Regions from separate parts of the Stenotrophomonas sp. Steno-Z2 genome, predicted to be linked through region 1. Evidence: predicted binding sites of a transcription regulator. Region 1 holds the regulator's gene; the other holds the start of a gene.
What was found. Region 1 encodes FliA, which starts transcription of late flagellar genes. Its sites were predicted from a motif close to TAAAGTTTNNCNNNCNNNGGCCGATAA; they were not measured.

Region 1 (7,629 bases):
ACCGGCCGGGTCATCTGCGAGGCCATCGACGGCAGCCGGGTCGGGTCGGCGACCGCGCCGCCGGTCATGCTCGGGGCGCGGATCACCGCCGGGCTGTCGTGGCCGCCGCCCTGCAGCTGCTGGTGGCCGACCTGCACCTGGGCGATGGTGCGCGGCGCGCCGCCGAAGGCGGTGGTCAGGGCGTCGGCCATGACCCGGTACTTGCCTTCGTTGATCGAGGAAATGGCGTACATCACCACGAAGAACGCCAGCAGCAGCGTCATCAGGTCGGCATAGGGGATGGCCCATGCCTCGTGGTTGGCGTGTTCTTCGTGGGACCTGCGGCGTGCCATGGTTCAGCCCACGAAGCCGGCCAGGCTGGTTTCGATGTTGCGCGGGTTCTCGCCCTGGGCGATGGCGATCAGCCCCTCGATGATCATTTCGCGCTCGCGGCTGTTGTGCGCGATCACGCTCTTGAGCTTGGCCGCGACCGGCAGGAACAGCAGGTTGGCCGAGGCGATGCCGTAGATGGTGGCGGTGAACGCGGCGGCGATGCCGTGGCCGAGCTTGCTCGGGTCGGCCAGGTTCTTCATCACCGCGATCAGGCCCAGCACCGCGCCGATGATGCCCAGGGTCGGCGCGTAGATGCCCATGCCCTCGAACACCTTGGCCGCGGCCAGGTCGCGGTGCTCCTGGCCGCTGAGTTCGATTTCCAGCATGTGGCGGATGGCATCGGGTTCGACGCCGTCCACCACCAGCTGCAGGCCCTTGCGCAGGAACGGGTCGTCCTGCATGTCCACCTGCGGCTCCAGGCCCAGCAGGCCCTGGCGGCGGGCGATGTTGCTCCACTCCACGATCTGCCGGATCAGCGCCTGGCGGTCGCTGGCCGGCGGCTGCACCACCCAGCGGGCGATCCTGAAGGCATGGCGGAAGATCACCGGCGAGGTGTGCAGCAGGATCGCGGCCACGGTGCCGACGATGACGATGACGAACGCAGCGGGCGACCACAGCGAAGCCAGGCCGGCGCCCTTGAGAATGCTTCCGCCCACCAGCGAGGCCAGGGCGAGGAAGAGTCCGATGATGCTGAGTCTGTCCATTTAACGGGTATCGGCTTTTGCGGGAGGTACTTGAACGGGCGGGTCGGGAACGGCATGGGCCGCGGATGTCCTGCCGCGCGCCCCGGCCGCGTCCGGCGGCCGGAGCCGCGGGGCGGCGCTGCGGGTGGTGGGATCAGTCCTGGCCGCGCAGCCCGTCCACGTCCAGGATCAGCGCCATGCGGCCGTCGCCGATCAGGGTGGCGCCGGCATAGCCCTTCAGCCCGCGCAGCGCCCGGGGCAGCGGCTTGATCACCACTTCCTCGCGGCCGCGCACCTGGTCCACGACCAGGCCGAAGCGGGCTTCGCCGACCTGCAGCACGACGATGGTGAGCAGGGTGGACTGCGCCGGTTCCACGTCCAGCCACTGGCGCAGGTCCACCAGCGCCAGGGTGTGCGACTTGCGGTCGAGCACGGCGCGGCCGTCGAACCAGCCCAGCGAGGTGCGCGGCGCGTGCAGCACTTCCATCACCCGCGCCAGCGGCAGCGCGTAGATGTCCTCGCCGGCCTGCACCAGCAGGGTCGGCAGGATCGCCAGGGTCAGCGGCACGCGGATCAGGAAGCGGCTGCCGCGGCCCAGTTCCGACTGGATCTGGATCTGCCCGCTCAGTTCGCGGATGCGCGACTGCACCACGTCCATGCCGACGCCGCGGCCGGAGATGTCGGTGACCTGCTGCTTGGTCGAGAAGCCGGGAAGGAACACCAGGTGCAGGCATTCCTCGCTGCTCAGGCGCGCGGCCGCCTCCGGGTCCAGCAGGCCCTTCTCGCGGGCCTTGGCGCGCAGGCGCTCGGGGTCGATGCCGGCGCCGTCGTCCTGCACCTCGATGCTGACGTAGTCGCCTTCCTGCTGCGCCGACAGCCGCACCCGGCCGGTGCGCGGCTTGCCCTGCGCCTCGCGCAGGTCGGGCATCTCGATGCCGTGGTCGATGGCGTTGCGCACCAGGTGCACCAGCGGGTCGGCCAGCGCCTCGACCAGGTTGCGGTCCAGCTCGGTCTCGGCGCCGACCAGCTCCAGGTCCACTTCCTTCTCCAGGCTGCGGGCGACGTCGCGCGCGACCTTGGGGAAGCGCGAGAACACCTTGCCCACCGGCTGCATGCGGGTGCGCATCACCGCCGACTGCAGGCGCGCGGTGGCGATGTCCAGGGTGGAGACGGCGCGGTCCAGTTCCTCGTCCTTCAGCCGCGTGCGCAGGGTCTTGAGGCGGTTGCGCGAGAGCACCAGCTCGCCGATCAGGTTGACGATGGCGTCCAGGCGCCGGGTGTCCACGCGCACGGTCTGTTCGGGTTCGACCGCGGCCTTGGCCGGCGCGGCCGCGCGCGGCGCGGGGACCGGCGGGGGCGGGGCGGGAGGCGGCGGGGCCGGGGTCGGCAGGGCGCGCGCGCCGGGCGCGGCGCCGCCATGCAGCTGGTCGAGCAAGGCCTCGAACTCGTCCTCGGTGATCAGCCCGTCGCCGCCGCTGGCGGCCGCGGCGGGTGTGGCAGCGGCCGCGACCGGCCTGGCGCCGGGGGCGGCGTCGCCGTGCAGCTGGTCGAGCAGGGCTTCGAACTCGTCCTCGCTGATGAGGTCGTCCGCCGGTCTGGGAGCGGTGGCGACGGCTGCCGGCTTCGCGCCGGGCGCGGCGCCGCCATGCAGCTGGTCGAGCAGGTCCTCGAATTCGTCCTCGGTGATCAGGTCGCCGCCGGCGGCCGTGGCCGGTACCGGCGCCGCTACCACCGGCGCCGGCCTGGCCGGTGCCGCATCGACGTCGAACAGCGCGATCAGCGCCGGCGGCGCATGCTGCGGCTCGGTGCCGGCAGCGACCGCGTCGAGCATGGCCTGCAGCCAGTCCAGCGACTGCTGCGCGGCGTCGAAGTGGTGCGCCTGCAGCTCGGCCTTGCCCGAGCGCGCCATGCCCAGGGTTTCCTCGGCGGCATGGCACAGCTCGACCATGGCGTTGATGCCGAGGAAGCCGGCGCCGCCCTTGAGCGTGTGGAAGCCGCGGAACACCGCGTTGAGCTGGTCGTTGTCCTCGGGCGCCTGCTCCAGCGCGACCAGCTGTTCGCCGAGGCGGTCCAGGATTTCCTGGGCCTCGAGGATGAAATCGGCGGCGATGTCGTCGGCGAAGGCGCTCATGGCGTCACAGCCCCAGGTCGGAGAGCAGGTCGTCGGCGTCGTTCTGGCTGACCGCGTGGCGGTCGATGCCGTCCAGCGCCGGGCCGGCGAGGCCGCCGTTGCGCGCCTCGTCCTCCGGCGGCGGCAGGCCGAGCGCGCCGAAGCCCTCGTGCACGCGGCGCACGATGCCGACCACGCGGCGGATGATCTGCCCGGTCAGGTCCTGGTAGCTCTGGGTCAGGGCGATCTCGGTGAGGTTGTGGCGGATGCGTTCCAGCGCCTGTTCCTGCTCCACCGCCGGCAGCGCGCCTTCGCGCAGGCCGCCGACCAGTTCGCGGCACTGTTCGGCCAGGTCCAGGGTGCGGTGGGTGGCCTTCTCGGTCATCTCCACCACGTGGTCCAGGCGCGCGCAGGCGTCGTCCAGCTCGCCGGCCTCGGACGGTACCGTCGGCAGTTCGCCCAGCGCCTGGCCCAGTTCGCGCGCCAGCCGGCCCAGGCCGGCCATCATCGGTTGCGTGCGCAGCGCGGCCAGGGCGTCGATTTCCCGGCGCCAGCCGCTCTCGTCGCCGCTCTCCAGCGCCGCCAGCGCGTCCTGCAGGCGCTGCACCAGGGCCGATTTCTCGCTCGGGGTTCCGCTGGACATGGTCATCAGGCGCTCGCCGCCAGCCGCTCGAAGATCTTGCCCAGCTTCTCTTCCAGGGTCTGCGCGGTGAACGGCTTGATGATGTAGCCGTTCACGCCGTTCTGCGCGGCCTCGATGATCTGCTCGCGCTTGGCCTCGGCGGTGACCATCAGCACCGGCAGGGTCTTGAGCCTGGCATCGGCGCGGATCGCCTTGAGCAGTTCGATGCCGGTCATCACCGGCATGTTCCAGTCGGTGACCACGAAGTCGAACGGCTGGCTGTTCAACAGCGCCAGCGCGGCGTGCCCGTCCTCGGCCTCGGCGGTGTTGGTGAAGCCCAGGTCGCCCAGCAGGTTCTTGACGATGCGCCGCATGGTCGAGAAGTCGTCGACGATCAGGATCCGCATGTTCTTGTTCAAAAGGTGTTCCTCTTCATGGTTCGACGAGGCCGGCGTCGGCCGCCTCGAAAATCTTCAACCGGCCGCGCAGCCGCAGCATGGCCTGGCCGTGGATCTGGCAGACGCGCGACTCGCTCACCCCGAGCACCGCGCCGATCTCCTTCAGGTTCAGTTCCTGCTCGTAGTACAGCGACAGCACCAGTTGTTCGCGCTCGGGCAGCTGGCCGATGGCCTTGCCCAGCTCCTCGCCGAACTGGCTGCGCTCGAGCACCTGCTGCGGGGTCGGGCCGCCGGTGGCCGGGGTGTCGAGCTCGCCCTGGTCCTCGATGCGCGATTCCAGGCTCAGCACCTGGCCGCGCGCGGCGTCCTCGATCAGCCGCAGGTACTCCGGCAGCGGCATCTCCATCGCCTCGGCCACCTCGGTGGCGCTGGCGGCGCGGCCGGTGGCCTGCTCGATGCGGCGGATGGTGGCGGCGGCGTCGCGGGCGCGGCGGTGCACCGAGCGCGGCACCCAGTCGCCGCGGCGGATCTCGTCGATCATCGAGCCGCGGATGCGGATCGAGGCGTAGGTCTCGAACGAGGCGCCCTGTTCGGCGTCGTAGCTGCGCGAGGCCTCGATCAGGCCCATCATGCCGGCCTGGATCAGGTCGTCGATCTCGACGCTGGCCGGCAGGCGCGCGGCCAGGTGGTGGGCGATGCGCCGCACCAGGTCGGAGTGGCGGGCGATGCAGTCGTTGGCGCTGGCGCGCTGCACCTCGCGGTAATGGGCGGCGGGGTTCATGTCGCCACCCCGCGCCGGATGATGCGCTCCAGGAAGAACTCGACGCCGCCGCGCGGCTCGGTCGGCGCCTGCCAGCGGGCGGTGCGGCGGGCGATTTCCTGCAGCGCCAGCGCCGCCGGCGCCGACGGGTACAGCTTCACCACCGGCTGCTGGCGCTGCACCGACAGCCGCAGCCAGTCGTCCTGCGGCACGCAGCCCAGGTAGTTGAGCGAGACGTCGGCCAGGAACTTCTCGCACACCCGCACCAGCTTTTCGTACAGCACGCGGCCTTCGTTGGGGTCGCGCACCATGTTGGCCACGACCTGGATGCGGTCCACCCCGCGCTCGCGCGAAAGCACCTTGATCAGCGCGTAGGCGTCGGTGATCGAGGCCGGCTCGTCGCAGACCACCACCACGGTGTCCTGCGCGGCCTGGCAGAAGGTCAGCACGCTGTCGGTGATGCCGGCGGCGGTGTCGATGATCATCACGTCCAGGTCGCGTTCCAGCTCGGAGAACACGTTGACCAGGCCGACGTGCTCGGCCGGCTGCAGCTCGGCCATGTGCCGGCGGCCGGACGCGGCCGGCACCACCAGCAGGCCGTCGGGGCCTTCGATGATGACGTCCTCCAGGCTGCAGCGCCCGGCGACCAGGTCGGCCAGGGTGTGTTTGGGCTGCAGGCCGAGGATGACGTCGATGTTGGCCAGGCCCAGGTCGGCGTCCAGCAGCAGCGTGCGCTTGCCCATGCCGGCCAGCGCCACGGCCAGGTTGGCCGAGACGTTGGTCTTGCCCACGCCGCCCTTGCCGCCGGTCACCGCGATGGTGCGCACGGGGCCGGCGGGCTGGCGGCGGGTGGCCGACAGCGGGAAGGCATTGGTCAGCTTGGCGTACTCACGCGACGGCATGGTTCAACTCCGGGTTGCAGGGCATATCGGCCGCGCGGCGCAAATCTTCAAGGCGCAGCACCAGATTGGCCGCCGAGGCCCGGTGCAGGTCTTCCGGCACGTCCTGTCCGTCGGTCACCCAGGTGATCGGCAGGCGGTGGTCCACGGCCACCGACAGGGCCGAACCGAAGCGGCCGGTCTCGTCCAGCTTGGTCAGCACCAGGCCCTGCGGGTTGGCGGCGCCGAAGCGGCGCACCACCTCGTCCATGTCCTGGAAGCTGGTGTTGGCCGGCAGCACCAGCAGGGTGCGGATCTGGCCGGCGGCGCGCAGCCACTGCAGCTGGGCGGTCAGGGCGCGGTCGCGCTGGCCCAGCCCGGCGGTGTCGATCAGCACCAGCTTGTAGTCGGCCAGGCGCTCGAGCAGCTGGTTGAGATTGGTGCCGCTGCTGGCCTCGTGCACGGCGATGCCGAGCTGGCGGCCGAAGCCGTACAGCTGTTCGCGTGCGCCGATGCGCTGGGTGTCGGTGGTGACCAGGGCCACGTCGCGGGCGGCGTGGGCCTCGGCGAAGCGCGAGGCCAGCTTGGCGATGGTGGTGGTCTTGCCGGCGCCGGTCGGGCCGACCAGGGCGATCACGCCGCCGGTCTCGATCGGGTCGACCGGGGCGATCGGCAGCTTTTTGGAGATCAGGCCCAGCATCAGGCCGCGGGCGCGTGCCGGGTCGGTATCGGCCGGCATCTGCACCGCCACGTCGCGGGCCAGGCCGGCGTCGAAGCCGTATTCGTCCATCAGGTCCAGGGCGTTGGCGCGCACCGGGCTGCCACGCAGGCGCTCGTCGGTGAAGCGGTTCATTTCGCGCTCGATCAGCTGGCGCATGCCGGCCACTTCCTGGCGCAGTTCGGCCAGCTGGCGGTCGTCGCGCGGCGCGCTGGCGACCACGCTCAGCGCGGGCGCGGCGACGGCGGCTTCCGCGGCGGGCGCCGGAACATTGGCGGCGGTGGCAGCGGCCGCGGCGACGGGCACGACCGGTTCGACCGGTTCGACCGGCGGCTGGCGCGGCGGGGCCATCTCAGACAGGGCGGGCGCGGCCATGACCGGCTCGATCCGTGGCGCCGGCGCGGCGGGCGCCACCGCGACCGGCTCTTCCAGCGGCGGGTCGATCGCGAAGCGGGCGCGGTTGACGGGCGCCGGCGCGGCAGCGGCGCTGGCCGGCGCGGCGACGGCGAAGCCCTCGGGGCGGAACGCCGGCACCACCGGGGCGTCGTCCAGCGCGGCCGGGAAGGTAGCAAAGCGCTGTTCCGGCGGCTCCGGTGCGCGTGCCGGTGCGGGCTGCGGCTTGAGCAGCGACGAGAAGCGGCTGCCCGGGGCCAGTTCGATGCTGCTGTCGATGGAGCGGCCGGTGGCGCCGACCGCCGAGCGGGCCAGGGCGGCCACGGCCGAGGCGGTGGCCACCACCGGTTCCGGCTCCGGGGTCCTGCGGCGGGTCACCGCGGCGATGATCGCCTCGGCGGCGCTGCGCGGTTTGGGCGCCGGCGGCGGCGCCGGGCGGGCGGCCTCCAGGGCGCGCTGCACGGCGGTCTCGTCGTAGTGGGCGGCCGCCACGATCTCGACGCCTTCCTCGATCCTGCGGTTGGACAGGATGACGGCATCGGGGCCATGTTCCTTGCGCACCAGGTTCATGGCGGTGCGCATGTCGGCGGCGACGAAACGTTTGATCTTCATGCTGGAGTACCGGGAATTCGTGTGCGGGTGCGACGCGGGAGCAGGGGCGTTGGCGGTGGGTTGCATGGCGGTGCGTGCTCCTC
Region 2 (7,629 bases), on a different contig from region 1:
GCTGATGCCGATGATCTCGTCGGCCACTTCCTCGCCGCGCCCGTCCACTGCGGCGAACAGCACCTTGAGCAGGCGCTCGCGCAGGCGCGGCGGCACGTGCGCGACCATGCCCAGGTCGAACACCGCCAGGCGCTGGTCGTCGGTCACGCGCAGGTTGCCGGGGTGCGGATCGGCATGGATCTCGCCATGCACGAAGATCTGGTCCAGGTAGCCGCGCACCAGCGCCGCGGCCAGCGGCTGCATCGACTGCTCGGTGCGCCGCACCGGCGGGATCGCGTCCACGCGCACGCCATGCACCAGTTCCATGGTCAGCACCCGCCGCCGGCACAGGTCCCACAGCGGCTGCGGTACCCACAGTTCCGGGTAGGGCGCCAGGTGCTGGCCGAAACGCGACAGGTTGGTGGCCTCGGCGTCGTAGTCCAGCTCCATGCGCAGGGTGGTGGCGAACTCGTCCAGCCAGTCGGCGAAGCGCACGCGGCGGCCGACGCGGGTCAGGTGGTCGGCGGCGCTGGCGAAACTGCGCAGCACCGCGATGTCCGAGCGCAGCTGCGCGGCGACCTCGGGCTTCTGCACCTTGATCGCCACCTCGCGGCCGTCGTGCAGCACCGCGCGGTGTACCTGGGCGATGGAGGCGCAGCCCAGCGGCTCGGGGTCGAACAGCGCGAACAGCTTGCCGACCGGGGCGCCGAGTTCTTCCTCGATCACCGTGCGGATCTGCTCCACCGGAATCGGCGCGACCTGTTCCTGCATGCGTTCCAGCGCGGCCACGTACTCCAGCGGGATCATGTCCGGGCGCGTGGACAGTACCTGGCCGAGCTTGACGAAGGTGGTGCCCAGCGCTTCCAGGTCGGAGACGAACTGCGCCGGGTCGGCGTCGTCGGGAAGGCGGGCGTTGCGCGGCAGCTCGCCGTCCAGCTGCAGGCCGGAGAACACCCCCGAATTGCGGTAGCGCAGCAGCAGCCGCAGGATCTGCTGGCGCCGGCTCATGCTGCCGACGGTGGTGGGCGCGGCCGGGTCGTGTTTCGCTGCAGTCAAGGCGTTCTCCCGCACGGCATGATCGGGCAGTGTCGCCGCGGGAGGGTGGTCGGGGGGTGAACGCGGCGGCCATGTCGCGCGGGCCCGCGATGCGGGACAATCCGCGCTTCCCCAACGCCCACGGTGCCCCATGGCTGGAGCCGGCCTGTTCGCCCTGCTAGACGATATCGCGACCCTGCTCGACGACGTTTCCATCCTGACCAAGGTCGCGGCCAAGAAGACCGCCGGCGTGCTCGGCGACGACCTGGCGCTGAACGCGCAGCAGGTCACCGGCGTCAGCGCGGCGCGCGAACTGCCGGTGGTGTGGGCGGTGGCCAAGGGCTCGCTGCTCAACAAGGCGATCCTGGTGCCGGCGGCGCTGGCGATCAGCGCGTGGCTGCCCTGGGCGATCACGCCGTTGATGATGCTTGGCGGCGCCTTCCTCTGCTACGAGGGCGTGGAAAAACTGGCGCACAGGTTCCTGCACGGCAAGGAGGACGAGCAGCGGCACGCCGAGCGCGTACAGGCGCTGGCCGATGCCGGGGTGGACATGGTCGCCTGGGAGAAGGACAAGATCCGCGGAGCGATCCGCACCGATTTCATCCTGTCGGCGGAGATCATCGTGCTGTCGCTGGGCGTGGTGGCGCACGAGCCGTTCCTGCAGCGGGTGCTGGTGCTGGCGGCCATCGCGCTGGCGATGACCGTATTCGTCTACGGGCTGGTGGCCGGCATCGTCAAGCTCGACGACATCGGCATGTGGCTGCTGCGCCGCGGCCGCGCCGCCGCGGCGCTGGGCCGCGCGATCCTGCGCGCGATGCCGTGGCTGATGCGCGGGCTGTCGATCGCCGGCACCGCGGCGATGTTCCTGGTCGGCGGCGGCATCCTCGTGCACGCGATACCAGCCCTGCACCACCTGGTGGTGGGCTGGATTCCTTCGCCGGCCTGGGAGATCGCGGCCAATGCGCTGGGCAGCGTGGTGGTGGGCATCCTCGCCGGCGCGCTGGTACTGGCCGCGGTGATGCTGGTGCAGCGCCTGCGCGGCGGCAAGCCGGCGCATTGAGCGGCGCTCAGTCGGCGTTGCCCACCCGGTCGCGGCCGGCCTGCTTGGCCGCGTAGAGGGCGCGGTCGGCGCGTTGCAGCAGGGCGTCGGCGGATTCGCCGGGGCGCCATTGCGCGATGCCGGCGCTGAAGCGCACGTGCACGCGCTGGCCCTCGTGCAGGAACGGGCGATGGGCGAGGGCTTCCTGCAGGCGTCGCAGCTGCGCGTCGGCCTGCGCCTGCGGCATGCCGGGCAGGACCAGCACGAATTCATCGCCGCCCAGGCGCGCGACCTGGCCGTGGCTGCCCAGGCGTGTCTGCGTGGTCGCCACCAGGTGGCGCAGCGCATGGTCGCCACCGGCATGGCCGTAGTCGGCGTTGGTCTGGCTGAAGTGGTCCAGGTCCAGCATGGCGACGCTGAGTCGCGCCTGCGCATCGCCCATCGCCCCGGCGAGCAGTTCCTGCAGGCCACGCCGGTTCAGGGCCCCGGTCAGCGGATCGGTGCGCAGCTGGCTGCCGGCCTCCTCCAGCGCGTGTTCGAGCTGCTGCACGCGCTGTTCGGCGGCCACCGCCTCGGCGCGCGCGCTGGCCAGGCGGTCGCGCGCACGCAGCGCCTGCGCCTGCACACGCGCGGTGTCCTGCAGCACGTTCTGCAGCAGCTGGCCGAGGTCGGCGAGGCTGCGCGCCTGGCGCACGGCGATCGCGTAGCTGGCGATGCGGTCGTGGTACTCGCCGGTTTCCGAGGCCATGCCTTCGACCTGCTCGACGAAGTCGACCATCAGGTCCTTCATCGCCTCCCGGGATTCCTCCAGGCCCTGCCTGAGCACGCCCTGCCGGTAGATCACCTCGCGCAGGTCGTTGCGGGTGCGCTCGAGCGAGGTGCGGTCCAGCGGCCCGGCCAGCACCTGCCGCACGTTGTCGATCTGGCCATGCAGCCAGCTGCCGCCGTCGATCAGCTCGGCGATGTTCTGCAGCAGCAGGTCGAACAGGTTGAGCAGCAGGTCGTGCTGTTCGTGCAGCACGTCGTTGCGCACGCCGACCTGGTGGCAGAGTTCGCGCAGGTGCTGCTCCACCGGCTCCAGCGGTTGCCCTGAGCGCCAGCCGCGCAGTTCCTCGCCCATGCGCCGGGCCTGGGTTTCCAGCTCCGGCGCCTGCTGCAGCAGGCTGGACAGCACCGCGCCCAGGGTGTTGCGCAGCATGTCGCGCAGGCGCTCGGCCTCGCTGTTGCCGGCGGGCGCCGGTTCCAGTTCGATGGTGCGGATGTACTTGTCGATCAGCTGCCGCAGCAGGCGGCCGTAGCGTTCCCACTCCTGGCGGTCGCAGGCGCTGTGCAGCAGCCGGCCGAGATCGCCGAGTTCGCCGGGCAGGCTGGACATGCCCTGGGCGAACGCGTGCAGCAGCGCTTCCGGCGCATGCGCCTGGCTGAAGATCCGTTGCAGCGGTGCCGCGCCGTGGCCGTGCGCGGGCGCTGCCGGTGCCGGCGCCGCGGAGGCGGACGCCGGCGTTTCGGCCACGGCCTGGCGGCGTGACAGGATGCGCCCCAGTCCGGCAGGCTGGGGAGGCGGTGTGTCGGTGCTGTCGGCCATCGCGGGGCGGTTCTGGACGGGAGACGCGGCCGGGCCGCGGGCGGGGATCGATGCCCCATTATCGGCATGGCGGATGCCGGCTTGAACAGCCGGCGAAGGAGGAGCGGGATGCGTGTATTGCTGGCCGGGGCCACCGGCCTGGTCGGATCGCAGGTACTGCGGCGCCTGCTGGCCGACGCGCGCTGCACGGCCGTCGTCGCGCCCGTGCGCAGGCCGCTGGCGCTGCGGCATCCGCGCCTGCTGGCTCCGGTGCTGGACTTCGAACGCCTGCCGGCGGACGCGCCCTGGTGGCAGGTGGACGCGGCGATCTGCGCGCTGGGCTCGACCCTGAAGCAGGCTGGGTCGCGGCAGGCTTTCCAGCGCATCGACCATGGCTATCCGCTGGCCATCGCGCGCGCCGTGCGGGCGCACGGCTGCACGGTGTTCGCCCTGAACTCGGCGATGGGCGCCAATCCGCGCTCGCCGTTTTTCTACAATCGGGTCAAGGGCGGGCTGGAGCGGGACCTGCGCGCACTGGCGTTCGCGTCGCTGGCGCTGGTGCGGCCGGGGCTGATCGGCGGCGAGCGCGCCGAACCGCGACCCGGCGAGCATGCCGCCGCACGGGTGCTGGGGGCACTGGCGCCGGTGCTGCCGCGTGCGTGGCGCATCAACCCGGCCGGTCGCATCGCCGATGCGCTGGTCGAAGCGGCGCTGGCGCCGCGTCCGGGCGTGCGGGTGATCGGGTCGGCGCAGCTGGTGGAACCGGCGTGAAGTGGAAGCGGCGCGGCGCGCTCAGGCCGGCAGCGACTGGCCGCCATCCACCGCCAGCACCTGCCCGGTGATCCAGCGCGCGGCGGGCGAGCACAGGAACACCGCGGCCGCGGCCACGTCGTCGGCATGGCCGAAGCCGCCGAACGGAATGCGTTCGCGGATGCGTTCATAGAGCGCCGGCTCGGACGTGCGGCGCTGGTCCCACAGCCCGCCGGGAAACTCGATGGAACCCGGGGCGATGGCGTTGACGCGGATGCGTTCGCGTGCCAGTTCGGTGGCGAGGGTGACGGTGTAGTAGTCCAGTGCCGCCTTGGCGGTGGAATAGGCGGCCGCGCGCGGCGTCGGCACGCGGCCGTTGATCGAGCTGACGTTGAGGATGGCCGGTGCCTCGCTGCGCCGCAGGTGCGGCAGCGCGAAGCGGTTGGTGCGCACCGCGGCCATCAGGTCGACTTCGAAGCCGGCCCGCCAGCTGGCGTCGTCATCGCCGTTGCCGAACCCGGAGGCGTTGTTGACCACCACGTCGATGCCGCCCAGCGCGGCGGCGGCGGCTTCGACCCAGGCCTCGATCCGTGCCGGATCGGCCAGGTCGCAGGCCTGCACGTGCACGCGCGCGCCGCCGGCTTCCAGCGTTTCCCGCGCGCGCCGCAGGCCATCGGCGCCGCGCGCGCACAGGCTCAACCGCACGCCCTGGCGGGCGAATGCGGTGGCGATGGCCAGGCCGATGCCGCGGCTGCCGCCGGCGATCAGGACGCGGGCACCGCCCAGGTCGGAAAGGGACATCATCGGGCTCCGTTGCGGGGAAGGTGGCCATTGTCGCCGCAATCGCCGTGTTCATTCGCGGGTGCTGGCGGCCGGCCCGGGGTCGGGGGGCATGCGCATCACGCGGAAGCGGTGGCCGGGGTGCCTGCATCATCCACCCGCGCCTGACGATGCCGATACGCACACGTCGAGGGCTTCGCGCCGGGCAGTGGGGCCCCGGCAGGCGCGTTTCATCGCCGGAAACGGGGTTTCGTCGCATGGCGGCTTCCGCCGGCGCGGCGCGCGGCTATGCTCGCCGCAGTTCCACGCACGGCCGCCTTCGATGCCCGGGGCACCGTTCAATCGATCACCGTTTGTTCCGTGCATCGTTGCGTTGCCGGGGGGCTGATGACCGGGCTTGCGTACGCGCGCGCTGCGCGCCGGTATCGCCCCGGCACGCACTGGAGCGTCGGCCATCGGTGACCTTGTTCAACCCATATGACCGGAGGAATGCCATGACCACCAGATTCTCCCTGCCCAGGTTCTTCGTGCTGCTGCCGTTCCTGGCCATGCTGTCCGGCTGTTCGGCGGGCACCACCACCTTCACCAGCGAGGTGGACTCGGATGTGGAAACCCTGAACAGCAGGGTCCGCGTGCAGGACGGCGCGTCCCGCTTCGAATGCCGCGCCAGCAGCAGCGGCCAGTGCCACTACACGCTGTACCCTTCTGCGTGCAACGGCAAGGCCGACTGCGAGCTCGCGCCGCTGCAGCGCTTCGCGGTGGCGCGTGGCGAAAGCCGGCAGGTCGCCGGGCTCGTCGATTTCCGGCCCTGCGTGAGCACCCGGGATGCGAAAGTCGGCGCGGATTGTCAGCCTGCAGCGGGCGTGGCGCGCTGAGGCTGACAATCCGCTGCCGAGGGTCCTGCCCGCAGGCTCCTGCCGCTGCACCGCGATGTCGTCGGGGTGCGTGAGGCGGCAGGTGCAGTCGAACAACGCTGGATGCACCCCGGAAGGTTTCGCCACCCATCGGCGCGAGCCGTGGATTGCGGGTCTCCTGGGCGCATCGTCGACGTTGGACAGGCTGAGGGAAAGGCCGCCCGGTGTCCATTGCCGCGGCAACCGCCGCGTTCATTCCCAGGTGTTGGCGGCCTGCCCCGGGTCGGGATGGCGCATGCGCACCACGCAGAAGCGATGGCCGGTGGGCGCTTCCATCACCCACCAGCGCTTGACGAAGCCGATGCGGCGCGCGCCCAGGGCTTCGAGCCGGCTGGCCTCGGCGTCGATGTCGTCCGCTTCGATGTCCAGGTGCACGCGCGAGGGGTGGGCCACGCGCTGCACTTCGACATGCAGGCCGCCGGGCGCACCGGACAATTCGGCGTACTGCGCGCAGTCCGCGTCGGTCTCGGCCGGTCGGGACGGCAGGCCGAGCGCCGCGCTCCAGAACGTGGCGGCGGTGTCGCTGTCGGTGTCCTGGCAATCGATGATGAAACCGGCCAGGCGGCTGCGGTGGGCCATGGGAGCGCTCCGGTGGTGGGAAACGACGAGCTTGCGCCCGTGCCGTCGAAGCGCGCGTGACGCCGCGGCGCGCGCCGGCTCAGCGCGGCGCGCTGGCGAGGAACAGTTCGACCTTGCCGCAGGACGGGCAGGCATGCAGGTCGAAGGCCTCGCGGTTGACCAGCAGTTCGCCGAGGTTGCCGAGCAGGAACGGCATGGCCTGCGAGCCCTCGTGGAAGCGCTTGCGGCCGACGAACACCATCGGGGTGCCGGGACAGCGCAGGCAGTCGAGCAGGCGCGGCGGCCAGGCCTGCGGATCGGCATTGTCGGGCCGGAACGCCGGATCCGCGCTGCCATCGGCGTGAGTGCCGCATTTCCAGCATTGTTCGAAACCGTCCTCGTTGCTTTCCCTGCAGTGGCTACAGATCCAGTGGCTCATGGCGGCAGCGGATGGAGGTGGACCCGCATCGTAGCGTGGCCGGACTTCGCCGTGATGGCGTTTCACCTGTCCCGTTGCCGGGCGATGCGGGCCGGCGATCACGAAGATCGCCGTGGCGGAGGGCAGCGACAAAAAAAGCCCGCATCGCTGCGGGCTCAAGTCCTGCTGCAGAACATCCGCCGTCGGCGTCAGTCCGGCCTGGCCAGGTCGTCGATCAGCACGCGCAGGAAGCGCGCGGCTTCGCCGCCGGTGCAGGCGCGGTGGTCGAAGGTGACCGACAGCGGGATGACCTTGTGCGTTTCCACACCCCCCATCACCGGGGTGACCTGGAAGCGGGCGCGGCCGGCGGCGACGATGGCCACGCACGGCGGCACCACCACCGGGGTGGCGTAGCGGCCGGCGAACATGCCGAAGTTGGACAGGCTGATGGTGTAGCCGCTCAGCTCCGATGGCGCGATGCTGCGGTCCTCCACCTGCTGGCGCAGGCGGTTGATGCCTTCGCGCACGCCGCGCGCGTCGAGCATGTCGGCGTTGCGCAGCGCCGGCACGAACAGGCCGTCGTCGGTGTCCA

Region 2: the regulator FliA is predicted to act here: its motif matches at 3,697-3,723, upstream of AC06FP_RS02810 (GGDEF domain-containing protein).

The regions. Positions count from the first base shown of each region.
Region 1 is NZ_JBWJOY010000007.1:8,557-16,185, forward strand. Features, by position in the region: gene motD (flagellar motor protein MotD) at 1-332, opposite strand, end outside; gene AC06FP_RS13480 (flagellar motor protein) at 336-1,076, opposite strand; gene AC06FP_RS13485 (chemotaxis protein CheA) at 1,210-3,186, opposite strand; gene AC06FP_RS13490 (protein phosphatase CheZ) at 3,191-3,814, opposite strand; gene cheY (chemotaxis response regulator CheY) at 3,814-4,206, opposite strand; gene AC06FP_RS13500 (RNA polymerase sigma factor FliA) at 4,220-4,966, opposite strand; gene AC06FP_RS13505 (MinD/ParA family protein) at 4,963-5,847, opposite strand; gene flhF (flagellar biosynthesis protein FlhF) at 5,834-7,546, opposite strand.
Region 2 is NZ_JBWJOY010000001.1:619,716-627,344, reverse strand. Features, by position in the region: gene AC06FP_RS02820 (ABC1 kinase family protein) at 1-987, opposite strand, end outside; gene AC06FP_RS02815 (DUF808 domain-containing protein) at 1,166-2,074, shown strand; gene AC06FP_RS02810 (GGDEF domain-containing protein) at 2,082-3,638, opposite strand; gene AC06FP_RS02805 (Rossmann-fold NAD(P)-binding domain-containing protein) at 3,747-4,388, shown strand; gene AC06FP_RS02800 (SDR family NAD(P)-dependent oxidoreductase) at 4,410-5,168, opposite strand; gene AC06FP_RS02795 (hypothetical protein) at 5,642-6,022, shown strand; gene AC06FP_RS02790 (VOC family protein) at 6,254-6,640, opposite strand; gene AC06FP_RS02785 (hypothetical protein) at 6,720-7,058, opposite strand; gene AC06FP_RS02780 (dihydrolipoamide acetyltransferase family protein) at 7,247-7,629, opposite strand, start outside.